DNA from 2 places in the Phytobacter sp. V69 genome. Region 2 is predicted to be linked to the other one. Evidence: predicted binding sites of a transcription regulator. Region 2 holds the regulator's gene; the other holds the start of a gene.

Region 1 (3,421 bases), on a different contig from region 2:
AATTAAGGATATGGCAGACACAACCAGGGCAAAAAAGAAGAGTTATTCCTGGAAAGGTCTGCAAATTGAGTTTTGATTATATGTCGTCATGATTAACCCCCTTTGCAGTGAAAATAGATGGAAAGTGCGCGTATAGTAATGAGGCATATCCGGTAATGCAAGGCTATTTTACTGCACTAATTGCCGGATCATATGGTAATTAATAAATTTCACCCCTCGGGATTCAACATTCTGTTCCCGAATAATAGCAAAGCCCAGGCGCTCAAACAGCGGCCTGGCGGTGATACTGGCATCAACGCTGAACACGCCTTCCGACCTGGGTTTGAACAGTTCCATTAACAGTGAACGGGCAATTCCCTGGCGGGTAAATTCTGGCGCGACAAATAACAGATCAATATAATCCTCCTGGGCGGCAAGAAAACCGACGGGCCTGTTATTCATAACAGCCACCAGCACCTGAGAATTTGCTAATTTGTTCTGCCAGCGAACCTCATCCACCTGTGCCCATGCGGCAATCTGGTGCGGAGAATAATGCTGACTGGCCACTTCTTTTATTGCCGCAATGAATATTGCGCACAGCGACTGAAAGTCTTCGTCCTGATAGGGTCTTATTTCCAGCATCATTACAGCCCCAGCACCAGTTGGCGTTCTAATTGCGGATCGAGCAGCGTCACATGTAATCCCACTAAACGCACGCCACGCCCACCGCGCCGTTCATTCCAGGTTTTTCGCGCCGTCGCCAGGAGATCGTCTTTATTTAAGCGTGGCCAGACGTGTTCCTGGGTGGTGAGCTGGAAATCTGCAAACTTGAGTTTGACCCCCTGTCGGGCAATAAGCAGGTCGGGTTTTATCTTCAACAGCCGCCGCTCCAGCTCCGGGTAGAGCTGCTGGTTGATAATGGCTTCACACTCTTCCCATTCATGGATGTCTTCAATCAGCGTACGTTCCACGCCGACCGACTTGCGCAGCCTGTCGTTGCTGATCTGCCGTTCATCAATGCCCAGACTGCGCTCCCACAGCACGCGGCCAAATTTACCAAACCGCTTGAGCAGCATCGCCAGGTCGCTGTTTTGCACATCTTCGCAAGTACGCAACCCCAGCGTTTCCAGCTTCGCCGCAGAGACCTTGCCAACGCCAGGAATCTTCCCCAGCGGTAGCGTGCGTAAGAACGCCGGGACATCCGCTGGCGCAATCACATATTGCCCGTCGGGTTTATGCAGATCGGAGGCAATTTTCGCCAGGAACTTCACCGGCGCGACTCCGGCCGATGCGGTCAGCTGCGTTTCGCGAAAAATGGTCTGGCGGATCTCTTCGGCCATTAGCGTTGCCGAACCGTGACAATAGGGGCTGTCGGTCACATCCAGATACGCTTCATCCAGCGACAGTGGCTCAATCAGGGCGGTATAACGGGAAAAGATTTCACGAATATGGTTAGACGCTTCCCGGTAGGCTTCAAAGCGACCGGGTAATAAGGTGAGGTGCGGGCAGAGTTTTAATGCCATTGCCGTGGGCATGGCGCTGCGAACACCGTATTTACGCGCCGGATAGTTAGCCGTGCTAATGACCCCGCGCTGGACCCTGCTACCGCCGATGGCAATAGGGATATCCCGCAGAGCCGGATTGTCGCGCATCTCCACCGCCGCGAAAAAGCAGTCCATATCAACATGTATGATTTTGCGCATACGCTCACCTTACCCGATACTGGATAAGTATACAGCATTCTTACCTAAGATGAGAAGAGACGAAGAAAATGTGAGTTTAGTGTGAAAAAAAACGCCCAATAGTGCTGTTATTTCTGGGGTTTTCATCTGACAATATTTAACAGGGGGATCGCTGTAAAAAACTAATTTGTAAACTCAGCGATCCGGGCTTGCGAAAAACTACCGTGATGCTACTGTGGGCGCACCCAATCCAGATTATTCTGAATTTTTGGGATTCTTTTGCCGTCCTGGCAATGTGGTAACCGTTTTATCAAGGAAACAAGCAGTATGCGTAAAATCGCATTTTTTCTTGCGATGCTTCTGATGCCGTGCGTCTCATTCGCCAGCTTATTAAGCAGCAATGGTTCAACAACGTCGATCAGCAAAGAATATAAGCAGCAGTTGATGGGGTCACCGGTATACATCCAGATCTTCAAAGAAGAGCGTACCCTTGATCTCTACGTCAAAATGGGTGAGCAGTACCAACTCCTCAATAGCTACAAAATTTGTAACTACTCTGGCGGCCTGGGCCCTAAACAGCGTCAGGGCGATTTCAAAAGCCCGGAAGGGTTCTATTCTATTCAGCGCAGCCAGCTAAAACCGGACAGCCGTTTTTATAAAGCCATCAATATTGGTTTTCCTAACGCGTTTGACCGTGCCCACGGTTATGAAGGGAAATACCTGATGATCCACGGCGCGTGCGTGTCCATTGGTTGCTACGCCATGACCGATTCGCAGATTGACGAGATTTTCCAGTTTGTTACCGCCGCGCTGGTGTTTGGTCAGCAAAGCGTACAGTTGAGCATTTATCCGTTCCGGATGACTGACGCAAATATGCAGCGTCACAAATATTCGACCTATGCGAAATTCTGGGAACAGTTAAAACCGGGTTATGACTTCTTCCAGCAAACGCAGAAACCGCCTGTGGTCTCCGTTGTTGACGGAAACTACGTGGTCAGCAAACCGCTGAGCCACGAAGTTATTCACCCGCAGCTGGCGTCAAACTATACGCTCCCCGAGACAAAATAATGCCCACTCACCTGGCATAATCTTTTGCCAGGTTTCATTGCCCGTTAGCGGCTGGGTAGCAATCACGGTAACCACATCGTTAGGTGTGGTTTCCCGCTGAAAATCAATTTCCACATCCTGATCCAACAGCTTCGCCACGCCGAACGGTGCCCGACGGGTAATGCAGAACAGGTTGGTCGAGCAGAACGCCATCACGTAGCGCCCATCCGACAGCAGCATATTGAACACACCTTTCTCACGCAGCTCAGTCGCCAGCGTTGCGATGTATTTAAATACCGCTTCCATATTGCCCGGCGTACGCGGATAACGCGTGGTGAGCTTATGCAACAGCCAGCAGAAGGCTTTCTCGCTATCCGTTTCCCCTACCGGACGAAAATTCCCTGTCTCCAGCGTTTTATAACCGGTTAACTGCCCGTTATGGGCGTAGGTCCAGTTGCGACCCCAGAGTTCACGGGTAAAAGGATGGGTGTTTTCCAGCGCCACTTCGCCACGGTTTGCCTGACGAATATGGGCCACCACCGAGCAGGACTTTATCGGGTAATCCTGAACCAGACGGGCAATCGGTGAGTTAAAGCTGGGTTGCGGGTCTTTAAACGTACGACAGCCTTTGCCTTCGTAAAAGGTAATACCCCAGCCATCTTTATGCGGCCCGGTTCCCCCACCGCGCTGCACGAGCCCGGTGAAACTAAAGC
Region 2 (3,421 bases):
AGACGCTGGCGCGCGAAGTGCATACGTGCCACGCGTGCCAGTTTTTGCGCGATAATCTTATCCGTGCCGTGCTCAGTTGCCATGCGGCGCAGCGAAACCGGTGGAGAGAAACGCACGAAGCTGTCGCGCCCCAGCCAGGAGATCGCAAAGAATTTCTGGATGCCATTGAGCATACGCAGCGGTGGATTCATCTCACCTTTCTCGCGACCCGGAGAGCGGCCAAACATCATCGACACCGGTACCATCTGGACATCCAGGTCGGGGTGGCTGCGGTGCAGATCGAGATAATCGTGGAACAGCTTGATCGACTCTTCTTTTGGCGTGTACCAGGTAAAGACACGCGGTCCGCCGTGAATGAAGATATAGCGCGGCAGTTCAACGCCGTCGATTTCAAGCGGTTCGAGAGGGTCGGGCAAGTCATGTGCCAGACATTGAGCGCGCAAGGTCAGCAAGTCTGCCTTAGAGTTATAAGGCAAAACGTACATAATAGGGCGTGACGTATCGAGCCCTAATTCCTGGGCGGGTTCCGCCGGGATAGACTTGCTTTTTACCAGCACGCTTAATGGTAAATTAAGTAATTTGTAGTAAATTCGTGGCCAGCCGGACATAAAGGATGTAAAGCCTCTGGTTATTAATGCCAATGCGCCGCAAGAATATCAGAAAGCGCGCACAAATTCTTTTGTACCTCTATAACCTTACATAGAGATTGATGCTCATAACATAAAAAGGTTCTTTTCATGGCCAATAACACCACTGGCATGACCCGTATTATTAAAGCTGCCGGCTATTCCTGGAAGGGCGTCCGTGCTGCATGGATAAACGAAGCTGCCTTTCGCCAGGAGTCCGTTGCGGTCATCCTGGCAATTATTATCGCTTGTTTCCTTGATGTCGACGCCATCACCCGCGTATTACTGATTGGCTCGGTGGCGCTGGTCATGATTGTGGAAATCCTCAATAGCGCAATTGAAGCGGTAGTTGACCGTATTGGGTCCGAGTTTCACGAGCTGTCCGGGCGTGCGAAAGATATGGGGTCTGCTGCGGTATTAATGACGATTCTTGTGGCGCTGTTTACCTGGCTCTCTCTGTTGTGGGGCCATTTTCGATAAGGCTTCCAGATTTACGTTACCTGCTGGTTTTTTGCGTAATTTTGGTTTCAAAATCACCTTTAGCTGTATATACTCACAGCATAACTGTATATACACCCAGGGGGCGGAATGAAAGCTTTAACGGCCAGGCAGCAAGAGGTGTTCGATCTCATTCGCGATCGAATCAACCAGACGGGTATGCCGCCGACGCGTGCGGAGATCGCGCAGCAGTTGGGGTTCCGTTCCCCAAACGCAGCAGAAGAACACCTGAAAGCGCTTGCGCGTAAGGGCGTTATTGAGATCGTGTCCGGCGCGTCACGCGGTATTCGTCTGTTGCTTGAAGAAGAAGACATCGGGCTGCCGCTTATCGGGCGCGTCGCTGCTGGTGAGCCTCTGCTGGCACAGCAGCATATCGAAGGCCACTATCAGGTTGATCCTTCTCTCTTCAAACCCAACGCGGACTTCCTGCTGCGTGTAAGCGGTATGTCGATGAGAGATATCGGCATTATGGACGGCGACCTGCTGGCTGTGCATAAAACTCAGGATGTGCGTAATGGTCAGGTCGTTGTTGCTCGTATTGACGATGAAGTGACCGTTAAGCGACTGAAAAAACAGGGTAATACCGTGCAGTTGCTGCCGGAAAACAGCGAGTTTTCCCCCATTGTGGTCAACCTGCGCGAGCAGAACTTCACTATTGAAGGTCTGGCGGTGGGCGTTATCCGCAATGGTGAGTGGTTGTAATCCGGCTTCTGAACCGTGGCGGCACGCCCGCTGTCACGGTTGCTTTCCCTTCCTGACAAAGCTTTAACCTGCGCTTTATCCTCCTGATCGCATTCCGTTTTTTCAGCATAACCATACTTATATTTTTTTCTTTAATGGTTAAAAATTCCGAATAAAGCTTCGCGGTCGATATCCTTAACTACAATTATTATCACGTTCAGGACATTCAGAGCGTAACGACAGAAAGAAACGCTGTTCGTAACCAATGATGAGGATATGACGATGAATAAAGACGAAGTCCGCGGTAACTGGAAACAGTTCAAAGGTAAAGCGAAAGAACAGTGGAGTAAATTAACTGACGATGATATGACCATCATCGAAGGTAAACGCAACCAGTTGGTCGGTAAGATTCAGGAACGTTATGGCTACGCCAAAGAGAAAGCGGAAAAAGAAGTCGTTGATTGGGAAAACCGCAACGAGTACCACTGGTAGTCCTACACAACCCCTCAATGTGTAAACCCTCTGTGGCTACCCTGCCCGAACGGTACATGGATGTACCACCCTCAATTTTCCGGCTTGAGAGATAAAAAAAATCGCGACTAGCGCGATTTTTTCTTCAACTGAATGGTGTGATCGTGATGGCATTCGCCGGGATGTCGGCAGGCCTCAACCTCCGCGCAGTCGGCGCAAAGTCCGTGTGCTTCAATGACGTTATGACGCAGCGCAAAACCGCGTTTTGCTGCCAGCGCGTGCATGATGTCTTCCACGCCCTCCGCCTGCTCCTCTTTCACCACGCCACAGCGATCGCAGATAAACATCGCAGAAGTGTGCGTTGGCTGGTCGAAGAGATGGCACAGCACATAGCTGTTTGCGGACTCCACCTTATGCACAAACCCTTGTTCCAGCAAAAAATCCAGCGCACGATAAACCGTTGGCGGTTTGGCCTGTGGCTCGGTCTCACGCAGAAGGTCGAGCAGATCGTAAGCGCTGATGGCTCCCTGTTGCAGACTCATCAGGCGTAACACTTCGAGGCGCTGCGGAGTCAGGCGCACGTTGCGCTGCACGCACAGTTTTTCGGCCTGCGCGAGCATCTCTTGCGAAGTGGTCTTATCCATAGGCGTTCTCTCATGAATGGGCAACATGTGCCCCCACTTTATCATGTTCTGCACCAAACGCCGAGATCGCGACCGTGCCTTCGCCTTTCACAATCGCAATGTGTCTTCTATAAATATTGATGGTCACTTCTTATAACAACATCTTCTGTAACGTTTTATTACATTCGTTAGAAATAGCCTATTTTTTCAGTGTTATTCGCAGCAATAGAGCCTCCCTGTCCTTGTCACAACTAGCAGGGGCATAAAAAAACTCATTTGATTACGAGACGCATACTGTGAAAAACAATCTTAAACTTTCGGTGGTCGCTATCGCTGTCTCCTTTTTTGTGGCAAATCAGGCAGGAGCAGCTAATACCTGGGCAGAAGCGCGTAATGATGCAATGGGGGGAACAGGCGTTGCCTCCGCAAATTACGGTAGTGGTGCATTAATCAACCCGGCTTTGCTGGCAAAGGCAAAACCGGAAGACGATGTAACGGTTATTTTCCCAAGCATTAGCGCAC

Evidence for each region. The regulator LexA, encoded in region 2, represses DNA repair genes until DNA is damaged. The targets are predictions, from matches to a motif close to TNCTGTATGTACATACAGNA.
Region 1: the regulator LexA is predicted to act here: its motif matches at 1,700-1,719, upstream of dinB (DNA polymerase IV).

Annotation. Positions count from the first base shown of each region.
Region 1 covers NZ_CBFFRL010000090.1:15,019-18,439, reverse strand. Annotated here, with positions in the region: gene ACSZPU_RS14090 (GNAT family N-acetyltransferase) at 169-621, opposite strand; gene dinB (DNA polymerase IV) at 624-1,682, opposite strand; gene dpaA (peptidoglycan meso-diaminopimelic acid protein amidase) at 1,989-2,729, shown strand; gene ACSZPU_RS14075 (class II glutamine amidotransferase) at 2,700-3,421, opposite strand, start outside.
Region 2 covers NZ_CBFFRL010000015.1:23,036-26,456, forward strand. Annotated here, with positions in the region: gene plsB (glycerol-3-phosphate 1-O-acyltransferase PlsB) at 1-608, opposite strand, end outside; gene ACSZPU_RS03725 (diacylglycerol kinase) at 738-1,106, shown strand; gene lexA (transcriptional repressor LexA) at 1,215-1,826, shown strand; gene ACSZPU_RS03735 (CsbD family protein) at 2,088-2,297, shown strand; gene zur (zinc uptake transcriptional repressor Zur) at 2,405-2,920, opposite strand; gene ACSZPU_RS03745 (conjugal transfer protein TraF) at 3,196-3,421, shown strand, end outside.